2 regions of the Bacillus sp. 05T21 genome follow, and region 1 is predicted to be linked to the other one. Evidence: predicted binding sites of a transcription regulator. Region 1 holds the regulator's gene; the other holds the start of a gene.
What was found. The regulator LexA, encoded in region 1, represses DNA repair genes until DNA is damaged. The targets are predictions, from matches to a motif close to CGAACATATGTTCG.
Positions count from the first base shown of each region.

Region 2: a site for LexA is predicted at 3,603-3,616, ahead of AC1DKZ_RS25635 (Y-family DNA polymerase). Genes of this name have one in related genera too.

Region 1 covers NZ_JBFTMD010000006.1:239,158-247,053, forward strand. Annotated here, with positions in the region: gene AC1DKZ_RS14880 (phosphate/phosphite/phosphonate ABC transporter substrate-binding protein) at 1-425, opposite strand, end outside; gene AC1DKZ_RS14885 (bifunctional metallophosphatase/5'-nucleotidase) at 611-2,194, shown strand; gene AC1DKZ_RS14890 (DUF896 domain-containing protein) at 2,236-2,475, opposite strand; gene AC1DKZ_RS14895 (YneB family resolvase-like protein) at 2,521-3,177, opposite strand; gene lexA (transcriptional repressor LexA) at 3,319-3,933, shown strand; gene AC1DKZ_RS14905 (DUF4097 family beta strand repeat-containing protein) at 4,037-4,840, opposite strand; gene AC1DKZ_RS14910 (DUF1700 domain-containing protein) at 4,841-5,383, opposite strand; gene AC1DKZ_RS14915 (PadR family transcriptional regulator) at 5,376-5,699, opposite strand; gene glnA (type I glutamate--ammonia ligase) at 5,993-7,327, opposite strand; gene glnR (transcriptional repressor GlnR) at 7,376-7,765, opposite strand.
Region 2 covers NZ_JBFTMD010000022.1:31,797-39,692, reverse strand. Annotated here, with positions in the region: gene AC1DKZ_RS25660 (GH25 family lysozyme) at 1-358, shown strand, start outside; partial or broken gene AC1DKZ_RS25655 (N-acetylmuramoyl-L-alanine amidase) at 371-439, shown strand; gene AC1DKZ_RS25650 (imm11 family protein) at 523-1,092, opposite strand; gene AC1DKZ_RS25645 (hypothetical protein) at 1,257-1,790, opposite strand; gene AC1DKZ_RS25640 (YolD-like family protein) at 1,955-2,296, opposite strand; gene AC1DKZ_RS25635 (Y-family DNA polymerase) at 2,293-3,558, opposite strand; gene AC1DKZ_RS25630 (hypothetical protein) at 3,673-5,748, shown strand; gene AC1DKZ_RS25625 (hypothetical protein) at 6,122-6,766, shown strand; partial or broken gene AC1DKZ_RS25620 (LexA family protein) at 7,003-7,200, opposite strand; gene AC1DKZ_RS25615 (helix-turn-helix domain-containing protein) at 7,303-7,896, opposite strand, start outside.

The DNA of each region.
Region 1 (7,896 bases):
TTATAAACATCTACTAAATCCTTTGTGGGAGCTCCAGTTTCATCATCTACCCCAAAACGTTGCGCCTGTAAAATTACGTTTGCAGCCTTTTTCTCATGCGCTAACACATACGCTGTTGGAGGTAAAAAGCCTACATCTACTTGCTTAGATGCCATCGCTTCTACAATTGTATTGTAATTCGTTGAAATACTAACTTTTACCGGAATGTTTAATTTATCACTTAATAGCTTTTCCAATGGTTTTGCCTTCGCCTCTAACGTATCTGCATTTTGAGAAGGAACAAATTGAACATTTAGCGTCTTCGGTACATAACCTTTTTTCGTATCTTCATTTTTACTTGCACTTGATTCCTTCGTTCCACATCCACTTAATAATCCCGCTGCTAGTACAACTGTTGTGCTCATTGCAAAAACTTTTTTCAACATGTTAATGCCTCCATTTTTCGTTGTTATAAAATAACCTTCCATAAACATGAAGAAATATATCACATATTTTTACAAATAATTGCTTATTTACAGAATCTTTACACATTCTATACATTCACATTAAAATTCTTTTCATATATTTGATATGATTAATTGAAAGATAACTATAGAAAAGGTGAATGGTGTTGAATCAAAATCAAATTGTAACTTTAAATATTTTATTAACAAGCGATGTACATGGTACTGTGTATCCAATTCACTACCAAGATAACTCCAAAGCAGAAATTGGTTTAGCTAAAATTTCTACTCTCATAAAAAAAGAACGTTCTCAAAATGCAAACGTTCTTCTGATTGATAACGGGGACTTCATTCAAGGAACACCATTTACTTATCATTACGCTACATACGAAAAAGATATGGAAAACCCAATGTCCTTATTAGCCAACTACTTAGAGTATGACATTGCAATTATCGGAAATCATGAATTTAATTATGGAATGGATATATTAAATAATGCTGTGGCTACTGCAAATTCCCCTTATCTATCAGCAAACATTTTAGATAAAAACAGAAAAGAACCTTATTTCGGGAAACCATATATAATAAAACATATTGAATCAAATATAAAAATTGCTATTTTAGGGGTGACAACGCATTACATCCCCCATTGGGAACAAGCACATCATATTAAAGATTTACAATTTGAAGATGCATTTGAAACAACAAAAAAATGGGTTTCTTACATCCGTAAACATGAAAAACCAGATTTACTAGTCGTAGCCTATCACGGGGGATTTGAACGTGATTTACAAACCGGAGTACCGACTGAAGTTTTAACAGGTGAAAACCAAGGATATGCAATGTGCCATGAAATTGAAGGCATAGATATTTTACTAACAGGCCACCAACACCGAGAAATCGCTCACACCGTGATTAATGGTGTAACAATTTTACAGACCGGATGCAATGGACACTCAGTTGGAAAAGTAACAGTAACATTCGAAAAAGCAGAACAAAAATGGGTGAAAAAAGAGAGTTATTCAGAGTTATTGCCCGTACAAGGAATTGCGGCAGACCAAGATGTTCTTTCCTTGGTTGCCAATTATGAAGAGAAAACACAAAATTGGCTTGATAAACCTATTGGAATAATTTATGGGGATATGCAAATTTCCGATGCTATGCAAACACGTTTGCAAGACCATCCTTTTATTGAATTCATAAATAAAATACAGATGGATATAGCTAATGTTTCAATTTCTTGTACAAGTTTGTTTCATAATACATCTCCTGGTTTCCCGAAACATGTAACAATGCGTGACATCGTTTCTAATTATATTTATCCAAATACATTAAAAGTAATTAGAATAACCGGAGCGGATATAAAAGATGCTCTCGAACTCTCTGCTTCTTATTTCACATTAAAAGCAGATGGAACCATCATCGTAAACCCTGCCTATATAGAGCCAAAACCACAACACTTTAATTACGATATGTGGGAAGGGATTTCGTATGTATTAAACATTTCAAAACCAATTGGAGAGAGAGTAGAGTCTTTGCAGTATAAAGGCGCTCCTCTTAATATGAATGAAGAATATGACGTTGTTATGAATAATTATCGTGCAAGCGGTGGCGGGAACTTCTTTATGTTTCAAAATAAACCAGTAGTAAAAGACATACCAACAGATATGTCTGAACTTATCGCTAACTATATATTGAAGCATAAAAGGATAGAAGCAACGAAAAATGAAAACTGGAAAGTTATTAAATAACAATTTTAACAAATAAAAAAAAGATGGGCTATGCCCATCTTTTAATTTAATTTTGCATTATCCTGCTTTTTTAAAGCTTTTAATTCCGCCGGTGTAACGTCCGTTCCTTCTTCGTTAACGACTTTAATTCCTTTTAATTCGTTTAACATATTTTGACGAAATCCTTTTAAATATTGTTCACGAAGCGATTGGCGCTCACGTTGTTCTTCTTCAGTTAAGCCTTCAGCTTTTGCTTTTTTCGCTAAGAAGTTAATGCGTTCAATGAGTTCTTGACTTGGCATCTCGAATCCCCCTTCTACTCAAAACTGATTATTATCATACAATAGTTATTCCTCTTTATCAAGCAATTGCTTTGTATATTCTACATACCTTCGATGTACAGTTGCTTTTGAAACATCATGACCAAAACCACGAAGTGTTGCTGCAATTTCTTCAAAAGTTAATTCATTCCGGCGCAAACGTACAATTTCCTCAATTGGCACTTCTTTTTTCTCACGTCCTACGCTTAAATGACGATTTTTCAAATTATTTTCTGGACGAAATCCTTTCTCCACTGCTCTTTGCATGCCACGTTTAATTTTTAAATTGTGGATCTTTCTTTGATACTCTTCAACGATCCCAATTATATTTAGCACCATCGAATCAGAATCTGAAAGCTGTAATTCACCACTATGCGTGTGCGTATAAACTTTTATCCCCTCTTTATGTAAACAATGCATTAATGCAATCTTTGCATTTCCTCTACCAAGACGCGTTTCATCTTGTATAAGTAGTACATCAACTTGTTCATCTCGAATTGTATCTAGCACTTCTAATATGCCATCACGTTCAATTGTATAACCGCTAGCCTGCTCCTCAATTACCTTTGTAACATCCATTTGATAGCGCTCAGCTAAATGCAATAATTCATCTTTTTGACGCAATAATGATGTTTCCTGTTCTTCTTTTGTTGTGCTCACACGTGCATAAATAATTGCATTCATTTTGAACCCTTCTTTCTCACTATATTTTCCTTATAGTGTATCATAAATTTGCCTTTCGTTCGAACTTATGTTTGTAGAATGTTTTTTCGCATGTTATACTTAATAATAAGAAAAATGAAAGAAAACGAGGTGTTAGAAAACATGGAAAAGTTAACGAAACGCCAGCAAGACATTCTCGACTTTATTAAGCTAAAAGTACAAGAAAAAGGATATCCGCCTTCCGTACGTGAAATCGGTCAAGCAGTCGGCCTTGCTTCTAGTTCTACAGTGCACGGACATTTATCACGACTAGAGGAAAAGGGATATATTCGACGCGATCCAACAAAACCACGCGCAATTGAAATTTTAGGTGACAACCGAACGGAAACACAATCTGTTATTCAAGTTCCAATCATCGGAAAAGTTACTGCCGGTTTACCGATTACAGCAGTCGAAAGTGTAGAAGATCACTTCCCACTTCCAGCTAGTATCGTTGCTGGAGCAGATCAAGTGTTTATGTTACGCATTTCTGGAGATAGCATGATTGAAGCCGGTATCTTTGATGGTGATTTAGTTGTTGTTCGCCAACAACAGTCTGCATACAACGGTGAAATTGTAGTTGCTTTAACAGAAGATAACGAAGCAACTGTTAAACGTTTCTATAAAGAAAAAGATCATTTCCGTCTACAACCGGAAAACTCTTCACTAGAACCTATTATTTTAAAACAAGTGTCAGTTATTGGAAAAGTAATTGGCGTATATCGTGATTTACATTAAAAATAATAAAAAGAAGATAATTCCCTTATTTATATAGGTAATTATCTTCTTTTTATATTTTGATAGATTTCCGTTCATTCAAAAGAATGCGTTTCATTAATTATTAACGCGTTTCAATAGTAACATCTCCAGCAGCGGTTTTACCGCTAATCTTTTTACTACCATTACCAATCGTTATATTTTTATTGTCTTCATTAAAAATTGTCACGTCTCCAGCAGCAGTTTGCCCAGTTATAACTGCATCTTGTGGTTTTTCCAATAAAGTAATATCTACATCTCCAGCAGTTGAACTTACCTCTAAATCATATTTAGAATCATGATCAATAATATCTATATCCCCACTAGCCGTTTTTGCTGTTACTTTCCCTGTTACTTTTTTAAAATTCACCTCACCAGCTTTTGTAGACCCCTCCACACTCTTTGCTGTTACATATTTCAAATCCACTTCTCCGGCGAGTGTTTCAACACTTACGCGGTCACTTTTCACATTACTTATTTCTATTTGTCCAGCGGATGAATTTACTTTTATCTCTTGATAAGAACGTTCAGGTACTAATATAGTCAATGTAGGCGTTTGAAATCCGAAATTGTAAAATGAAAAATCAAATGAAACACCTTTTTCTATTTCCCCTATGATTTTTAATGTATCACCATCTTCAGCAATACGAATCTCCTGTTTACTTACGTCTCCTTTTTGCTTTACATAAAAAGAGGAATCAGGAGATTTTTGGACAACAATATCTCCCGCATCTAACTTAACTTCTACATTTTTTAGCGTTTCGTTTTTAATTACGTCCTCTTTATCTCCTTTTTCTGCAGTTTGTACTGCTTTTTCATATGTTTGTGAAATCCCTATTACTCCAATAATGATACAAGCGATAGCTACTAATAATATCTTTTTCATCATCTACTCCCCTTTTATCATTTTGAAGTTCCAGACTACATAGCGTACACATAATCTTTTAAACCACTTCGTACTATAATAAGCTACAATACATAACAACAAACCTACTCCGACAAACGTTATACTAACGAAAAGATCCAACCATATAAAAGTGCCCATAAATACTTTTACAATAACGAAAAATAGTGTCACTACACTAGCAATCCCACCGACCCAAAAGGAAAATATAAAAGCTATAATTGCAACTAACGGGCCTAACACAATAATAAAATTAAACAAACTAAGTCCAACCGCTGCCATGACAGCTCTTGTTATATTCGAAGTCGATGGATCCTTTTTCATCTCATCAAAGCGATACAAAGCAAGCAAGTCTTTCGCAATTACTTTCGGAAAGCCAAGTCCCTTTATTATTTCTGATTCAGTTTTCCCCTCTTCCATCCCAAACTGAAAGTGCTCTTCATAATCAAATAAAATATCTTGTCGCTCTTCTTCTGGTAACTTTCTAAGATGACTTGATAATTCTTTAAGAAACCGTTCTTTACTCATCCCATTCCACCCCTTCAATAATTTCTTGAACACCTTTAGCAAAATCACGCCACTCTGTTACTAATAAAGTAAGTTGCATCTCTCCTTGCTCTGTTAGTTGATAATATTTACGGGGCGGTCCTTCCGTGGATTCTTTTAAATACGTTTGAAAATATCCCTCTTTCGTTAAACGACGTAATAACGGATATACAGAACCTTCCGATATTAAAAATTTATTAGAAATTTGCTGAACAAGTTCATATCCATAACAATCCTTACGTTTTACAAGTGCCAATACACACAGTTCTAACACACCTTTTTTAAACTGAACGTTCAAGGACAATCTCCCTTTCTCATTTTAGTACTATTCAATACACGGTACCTATTATATCCACAATATAACACTTAGTATTGTTTATTGCAAGGTACTATATTTTTCAATACTTAATTTTCGAATTAAATACATCCACACCATATTTCAACTTCCACATTTCCATTCATAGCTAGCACGCATTTTAAATAATCCACATGACTTTTTGCGGGCACCCATCCAATTCATTTCACAAGCCTTTATATTTGCCCACAAATAAAAAAAGCCCTGATACCGTAGTATCAAGGCTTTTTTCTCTCTTAGTATAGAGACATATATTGATCGCGTTCCCATTGGTGAACTTGCGTGCGGAAAATATCCCACTCAATCTCTTTCGCTTCGATGAAGTGCTCAAGTAAATGATCACCTAATGCGCCACATACGATTTCATTAGATTGTAAAGTAACTAACGCTTGCGCTAATGTTGCTGGTAAGTCAACGATACCTGCTTCTTCGCGCTCTTCTTTTGTCATTACGTAGATGTTACGATCTACTGCAGCTGGCGGAGTTAATTTGTTTTTAATTCCGTCAAGACCTGCTGCTAATAATGTAGCCATTACTAAATATGGGTTTGCAGCTGGGTCAACACTACGTACTTCTACGCGTGTACTAATACCACGAGATGCAGGGATACGCACTAATGGACTACGGTTTTGTGCAGACCATGCTACGTAACATGGAGCTTCATATCCAGGTACTAAACGCTTGTAAGAGTTTACAGTTGGGTTTGCTACCGCTGTAAATGCTGGCGCATGTTTTAAAATACCTGCGATGAAGTGACGAGCATCATCACTTAATTGTAAATCACCGTTTTGATCGAAGAATACGTTCTCACCATTTTTAAATAGTGATAAGTTACAGTGCATACCTGAACCGTTCACACCGTATAATGGTTTCGGCATAAATGTTGCGTGTAAACCATGTTTACGAGCAATCGTTCTTACAACAAGCTTGAATGTTTGAATGTCATCACATGAGCGAATTGCATTTGCATATTTAAAGTCAATTTCATGTTGACCTGGCGCAACCTCATGGTGAGATGCTTCAATTTCAAAGCCCATTTCTTCAAGTTCAAGAACGATATCACGACGGCAGTTTTCCCCTAGATCCATCGGCGCAAGGTCGAAGTATCCACCGTTATCGTTTAATTCTAATGTTGGATTTCCTTTTTCATCAACTTTAAATAGGAAGAATTCTGGCTCTGGTCCAAGATTGAAATCTGAGAATCCTAATGATTCCATTTCTTTTAACACACGCTTTAAGTTGTTACGTGGGTCGCCATCAAATGGAGTACCATCAGCATTGTAAATATCACAGATTAAACGAGCTACTTTACCTTTTTCAGCTGTCCAAGGGAAAATTACCCAAGTATCTAAATCCGGATATAAATACATATCAGATTCTTCAATACGTACGAAACCTTCAATAGAAGATCCATCAAACATCATTTTGTTATCAAGAGCTTTTGTTAATTGGCTCACTGGAATTTCTACGTTTTTAATTACCCCTAAAAGGTCCGTAAATTGCAGACGGATATACTTTACATTCTCTTCTTTCGCCAAACGGAAAATATCTTCTTTTGTGTACCTAGCCATTATAAATTCCTCCTTAGTCCCTCTAAACACCTTCAGAATCAGTTATCTTTAGTGAAAAAACCTTGAAATGTCACCTTGTCGCAATGAGGTCCGATTAAATCTACCTGTATGTTGTAGTTCATCTCGAAGAATTTTGCGAAGCTCGGATTTTGAAATTTCTTTCGTTTCTTCTTTTACTTTCACTGCTTCTGTTTGATTTTCTTTCATTTGCAATACTTGTTTAATTCCGGCCATATTTAAGCCTTGATCTAACAAATCTTTAATTTCCAACAATTTATCTACATCGTTAAATGAAAATAATCTACGATTCCCTTTTGTACGGGTTGGAAAAATAAGATTATGCTCTTCATAGTAGCGAATTTGACGTGCAGATAATTGTGTTAAATCCATTACAATACCAATTGGAAACAGCGGAGCAGAACGTCTATCTTCTTTCATTGTTTCAGTTCCTCCTTCGCCTTAACTGTTTCTCATTTTATACCATGTTATGTTTAGTGTCAATAGATGTTAGCTTTTCTTACATGATTTTTTTTGTAAATTTTTTCATTTTTTTCTAATGGCACAAATCA
Region 2 (7,896 bases), on a different contig from region 1:
TGATGGTTATGGTGTGAATCTATATGAAAATCCTGCTGATCCTATTTTTGCTGGACGTATCACACAAAAAATCCCTTACTTAATCCATAAAGGATACTGGGGTGGTGGAGAAAAGAATATGATCTGCCTCGGAAATGAAAAACAGTGGGCTTACCTAAAACATTTTGATGTTCAATGGTTCTATGCATACACTAAATATTGGCCAGGGTATCAAATCCGAACTTACGATGGACCGAACGGCAATGACACTGGTTTTGTGGATGGAAGCGAGCCGTATCAATTGTTTAATAGACAAGATGGGCATATTGATATTGGTGGTAATCGTTGGATTCGTGAGGAACATGTAATTATTAAGTAATAGGTGGTTTCAAAAGTACACAACAACAAAGGTAAAACATACTATGTAACAGCAAATGAAGCCTATGTGTATGTGAGATAGCAGGTAGCAAAAAAAGCAGAACCTGATGGGAGTTAAGGTTCTGCTTTTTTATAATGTCTGTCAGCTTTTGAAAGTCATTTTAACTACATATTTGATTCCGAATCCCATACCTCTACAAATTCAAAGCCTTTTAAGTCACTTTCTAAGACCATATTTCTAAACTCATCAGATACCAAAAGATAATTTGGGTGAATTTTTTTATTTATATACACTTTAAAAACCATTTCATTTTGAACCACACTAGGGATAAATGAAAATTTTTCACACCCTATTATTAAACCTGAACTTAATTTTTCGAATATTGTATTATCAACATTAAGTGCATCTAATACACGTAATACGTGAATAACATAGTATTTTTCGTTTGCTGTTTTATGGATTAGGGGGAGAAACTCAACATTATTTCCTACCAAAGGTTCTAATATTTGCTTAGCTTTCTCACTAATTATTTGTACACCCGATTTCCCCCAAAAAATAGGACAATCACTTTGATCCCCTTCATCTATTATTTCGATAAATTTAGCGGCCCACGAATCTGATAAACTTATCGTGGAATTAAAAGCGTTTTTAAAATACTTCTTGTCCTCTTCATAGTTTGATAATTGGAAAGTTTGATAATCATTAGTTGAACTTTTTAATTGCCAAATTTTCATCTTTTTTCCCCTTTACTATTTTTCTAGCATAAATAAAATTATTCCTTCTTCGGTTTATTTAATTTTAATTTACCATTTACAATGGCAAAACATACTATGTAACAGCAAATGAAGCGTGTGTGTATGTGAAGTGAAAAATAAGAGCCGTCAAATGACGGCTTTTTTTAATTCGCTAATTTAGTATTTCCAGGTACATACTTAAATGATTTTTCTCTTCCTTCTTCAAATTCATCATTCCAAATAAATTTTACCGAAACGAATTGACTACTGATAAGGTTAGATCTAACTTCAAATGTAACTGATAAACCCGCACTAATTTCATTTGGAATAAAATTATCATCCAAATTCGTTAATTTTATTCCATCATATAAATAAATAGTCGGATATGAATCCCCTGGTTTTATATCATTCTTTTGTATTTTTTCTAATTCATTATCATTGATAGTGATTTTAAGGTTTTTTGCATCAGATTCTCCTTTATTACTTATTTTTATTAATTTAGCACCATTTAAATTACTATCTCCTTTTATTTCTTGCCAAACTATCTTTGCTTTCTTTTTATCATCTTGCTCATGTTTAAATTTTTCTTTGTTAATGTTAGTATTCTGCCAATTAAAATATAAAGCAAGGCAAGAAAAAATCAAGCTAATCACACTAATAACGCCAGTCCAAGTCCAATTATTTAGTATGTAATCCAATAAAATAAACACCCTTTCTTTATAGTGATACCTTTTATATTGGATTTATGATTTTGCTAAGTAAACGAAACGCGTTAAAAATAGATCTAACAAATTTCACAGTATCGTCCCCCTTAAATTAAGTAAATCATACCAATTAAAGGAGAAAATTGTAAGGTTGTTTTTTATTTAGTATTAATAATATTAATAAATTTCAATGTTAGTTTATTGTAAAATGCATCCCTACAGATTATAGATTTATTTAGTGGATCTATATCAGTTACAGTCATGTAGCTAGTAAGCAGATGTCCATCTTCATAATATGTAATTAGTATTTCCTCTTCAGATAACAATGAGCACAATAACATGTTCTCAATAATTTCTTGTTCTTCCCGTGTTAATGTTGGTCGTTCCACTTTCATCTTATCTTTAACGATTTCACTAATACCAGCGAATTGCTCCGGCATCGCAGCGAATGGAGTCCATTTGACCATTCCTCTTCCTTTGGGCATATTAGCGTTGTTCATGCCTTATGTCCTCCTAACAATGTATTTCTGTATCTTGCTGTCGCACTATTTGTATACGAAATTCCTCTTAATATGCTGTTCTTACCAAATTTGGTGCGTATTTCATCCATTACTTTAGTTAATTTCATTTCCTTTTCTCGTTGTATTACATTATCGAATAGTGAGATTTGTTCTTCGCCTTCATTAATTAAGTTAGTTAAAGAAACATTGATGGATCTAATGGGTTCTCCAGTATAAAACTCATGTAAAAAATATGTACAAACATTATATATATCCATTGTTAAATTTGTTGGTCGGTTCATAGTGTGAGTTTTCCTGATACCACCAGCGTAATTTTTACTGTAACCAATGGAAAAATGAATTGTTTGAGCTAGTTTGTTTTGCTTTCGCATCCGATAACAAACTTCCTCAATATGTTCCAGGAGAATAATTGGGAATTCTTCTATGGTGTAATCGCGCATAAGTATTTGGCTTTTACCAATAGAAGTAGTTGCTGGAACGTATTTTTCTGATATGCGGCTAAAATCAATGCCGTTGCTATGTAAGTGTAATTCTTCTCCAATTACACCGAAATTTTGTTTTAAATATTTGAGGGGGTATTGCGCCAAGTCTCCGATTGAATGAATTCCTTTTCGGTTTAACTTCGCTTCTGTTTTACCCGAAATTCCCCAAAATTTACTGAGTGGTCGTATTGGCCATAATTTTATGGGTACATCTTCGTACTTCCAGTATGCTATGCAATCTTCTGTTTTCTTTGCCTCCACATCTAAAGCTACTTTGCTCATTAAAGGATTAGGACCAATTCCTATCGTGCATTCGATTCGTGTCTTCGCATATATTTCACGTTTGAATTTCAATGCGAACTCATACGGATCGTTAGCAAACAAATGAATACTATCCGTAATATCCATGAAGAACTCATCGATGGAATATTGGTGGAAGTCTTCAACAGGCACGTATTGTAGAGCTAATTTTGTGATGAAATTGGAGCATTTTATATAGGTGCTCATAATTGGATTTACCACAAGAATGTCTTTTCTACGAGGAATCTCGTATAGCCTTGCCATCTTCTTTACACCTAACGCTTTTAATGGTGGAGTTGCAGCCGAAACAATTGAACCACTCCTGTTCACATCACCAACTACAGCTAATTTCGTGTGAAGTGGATCTAAGCCCATTTTGATACAGCTGACTGAAGCATAAAAGCTACGAAGATCTACACATAAAACAATTCGATTTGGCAATATTGAATAGTCATACACCGTTATTCTCCCTTAAATAACGGAACGCTTGTTCTTATTATATACGAATTTATGTTCTTTTATGAAGAGGTTTTTGTAAAAAAAATAAAAAGAGGATAAAGTGGAGGTTTTTTTATGAAAAGAACCTATAAAGAAATTCACCTAATTATTAAATATGAAAGACTTACTATCAAACATTTGCTATTATTTGTATATAGAATTAAAGGAGTGAACACTTTGACGGATGACAATTTAACGGAGGAAAATACTAATATATATCGTGAATTAGAAGATGTTGTTTCGGCTTTGAAAAAGGCTAAAGAAGATAATATAAATGTAAACTTATTAATTGGAGCTGGATGTTCTGTAACAGCAAATATTCCTGCAGCACAAGGTATGGTTGATGCTATAAAAAAAGAATTCCCTGGGGAATTCAAACGTGCAGAAGAAAAAAACTATCCTAATTGTATGTCTAAACTTACACCTTCCGAACGTAGAAATTTAATCTCCCGAATTGTAAAAGATGCAAAAATTAACTGGACACATATAGCTATTGCGCAACTATTGAAACATGGATATATAAATCGTATTTTAACACTTAATTTTGATAATTTGGTTCAACGTGCTTGTTCCTTAGTCAATGAGTTTCCAGCTATCTATGATATGACTACTTCTTCCGAATTTAGAACAGATTTACTATTTGATAAATCTGTAATCCATTTACACGGACAGCATACAGGGTTTATTTTATGTAATACAGGAGAAGAAGTAGAGGCACAATCTAAAGTCTTACAGCCTATTTTTGATCAACTTGATCAGAAGAGTTTATGGATTGTTATTGGATATAGTGGTAATAACGATCCCATTTTTAGGTTGTTAGCAAAAAAGAAAATTTTTGAGCATCGTCTCTTCTGGATTGGCTATGAAAATAATCCTCCTTCTACAATGTTAAAATCAGATCTTCTCTCTGATGACAAATATGCATTCTTTGTAGAAGGATATAATTCTGATGATTTTTTTGTACTTGTTTCTCAACAATTAGGGTGTTTCCCACCAACTTTTATTGGAAAACCGTTTACACATTTGTCTGAAACACTTGATACACTAGCTAGATACAGGATCCCATCAGTTAATCATAAATCGGTTAGATATGGAAATGCTGATGATAATCACGCTATTCATAGCTTAACAAAAAACGTAATTCAAAAAGCCATTAGTAGTATTGAAAATAATAGAGAACTTATGACTCAACATTATACTATGGCTGGACTTTTTGATGAGGTAATAAAATTGGCAGATCAAACTCCGGATAAGGATGATTTGGAATTTGAATACCAAGTAATTAATGCCTTGCGTCAAAAAGATGAGTATCCAGCCGCAATTGAGCGTTTGAATCAGTTAGATAGTATACTTCCTAATACTTACGAAATTAAAGATAGATTAGCATCCGCTTACTTTATAAACGGATATACAAAAAAAACTACAGATTCTAAGAAAATTGATTTAGAAAGTCTAAAATCATCTATGGATATCTCAATGAGAGCATACAATGTATCACCCTCATTAGATAGTATTAAACGTTGGGAGACACGCGTGGGGGTCATGCATGCTTTTTCGTTTACATCTACTCATGATGAAGAATTATGTGCATTTTTACGTGAATCAGCAAATGTTTTTATTAAACATTTAAAATCTTTCGCATCAGATAATAGTGATAAATTGATTTCTACAGGCTTATACATGAGTGCAAAAATATATGTAGAAAAACAAGATTTTGAATACGCACAATTTATATTAGAAAGTTTACAAGATATAAATACCTTAGATACAGATTCTCAGGCGAATATAATGGCTACATGGGGATTATGGTATTTTAGAAATATAGATTGCGATTTCGATACAGCTTTAAAAAAAGGGGTACAATATTTTAAAAAAGGAATAACTTTAATAAATAAAAATCCTAATGGTGATTCGAATGATAACTTGTACATTACAATTAAACAAAAATTCCTACTGGAGCATGCTAAATTCCTATTACAACATGAACAGCCAAGAGAAGAAATAATCTCCATACTAAAAAAATGCATTGGGTTAGGTAAACTTCCTGGTCTAGATGGTGATATGCAAATAGAGGCAACTAGCATATTAGAATCTATAAACATTCAAAATACAACTCTATCACAAGTAGCTTCTACTAATTCACCAGACTAACTATAAAAATGCTTTAGATGAAAGGTAAGTGTTTTAAAAGATAAAAAACAACTGTTTACGGTATAAAAGTAGTGCTATTTTCAAGGGGGATTTTTTATTTCCTTCTTGGAAAGGGGTAGAGTCAGGAAAATGCGCATTTACAACGATAAGCATTTTGATACAAATCTTATGAGACATTATGAAGTCTAATTTATAGGTGATTTGATTATGTACCAATAGGCTTTACTCTATTGAGATTGTGAAGTTTCCTACTTAAACTAACGGGGCAGGATAGTTGAAGAAGGTAATATTATGACTAAAGTTGTACATTATAAAAGGTGTACATTTATTATTTGGCTTTTCTCACATAAATTATATCAGGAGGTATTAAAAAATGACTGAAACTAAATTACCAGAAGATATAACAGGAGGTGCCATGCGTTGTGTCAAAGTTCAAGTGTTTTATACGCAAGACGTAGACTTTGGAGATAAACGCACGATTCAGGACAGGGTTGCTGAAGATTTTAACGAAGTAAGTAATAAAATTTGGCCATTAGCTTACCCAGTTGTTGATATACAACCAATTGCAATATCTTTTCCTAATAATACTATTCCAGTTCCTTTTCCAAATTCCTTAGTACAAAACTCAAAAGATGGACTCCTTACTGTATATTATTTAGGCAATATAAATTTCCCTGTAGCTTACGCCGACTCTCGTTTCGAAGCAAAAGGGACTCTAGACAATGATGGTAAGCCAAGTCTAGGTCATTCAATTGTATTAGCCAATAAAGCTCTCTTTAATGGTTCTTATAGACGGATGTTAGGTCACGAATTGGGCCATTTTTTCTTTTTTAATCCCGAGGCAACTGATCCTAATCATGATGATGACGATCCTGATTCTCCAGATCCAAGTGATCCTTCTCATTATTTAGGACCAAATCCTAATTTAATGAATAGAGTGACCACCTCTGAAAATGTAACTAACATTCAAGCTGAAGCAGCTATCTTTAGTCCTCAAGTCGATGTAGGGTGTCGCTGAGTTCGTATCACAAATATTTAAAGCTGAAGCAGGAAATCGTTAATGTTTCCTGTTTTTAATTCTTTAAAAATCTCTCTGAATAAACATCATCATTTTCTTGAGCTAAGTCTTGTATTAAAAAAGACCAAGGATTTCTCCTTAGTCTCAAAACAAACATGGACCCCTTTTTATTCTTGGAATTCCCCAATTTTCCATGTTGTTTCCTCTTTTCTACTTGTTCAAATGTTGTTTCCTACTAAAACTTTTATTGTACGTGGTTTGGATGGATCGCGGTGAATATATCCTTTTTCTTCTAAGTGCATTAAATGCCCGTGTGCTGTGGAACAGGAAGCAAGTCCAGTCGCTTTACAGATTTCCCTAACAGTGGGTGGATATCTGTTTTCTATGACTTTTTCTTGGATGAAAGTTAATATTTGAGCTTGTCTACTTGTTAATGGCTTCGTGGTGTATACCTCGCTTTATGTATGGAATATCTAACCATATAATACCAGGGTGTTGAGAATAAATCAAACACTCGTTCGTATTTATCGAAGGTATTATGCTCCCATAAACTCTTTATCAAAGTAGAACTTGTCCATTAAGTTGTTTACAATCCCATTGAAATAAGCGAATTTACCCTTGTTCATTTTTGTGCCGGCTTTAATTTTCATAACAAATTCTTTAATAGCATTTAAGCCAATAGTAAGCTCTTGTTCGTTAGTGAATGCTTTATTACCTGTAGAGAAGTCTGTAACTTTATTGCACTGTCTTACAACCTTCCACAGCTCTTGAATCGTTTTTGACTCACTGTAAAAAGAGCTAACTAAAGAAATAAAACGTTCTGGTACCCAGTGAGCAACAAAATCAGCTTGTTCAATATTCTCTTCTGGAGTATTGCTATTCTCATTACTATTACGTTTGTTTATATCTTTTATATTTTGTTTTAAGGAAACAGGGGTTGTTTTAATGGTAGGACACTTTGTAGGACTTTTTGTATCTACCTTGTTGGACACTTCTTCCAAAATTGGTTGAATAATAATAGCATTAGAAGTTTGAAGCATATCTTTTGTACGCTTCATTGCTACTTGTTTAATCATCTCTAGATCCACAAGTTTCTTCATTAAACGTTGTACAGTTTTATATGAAACTTC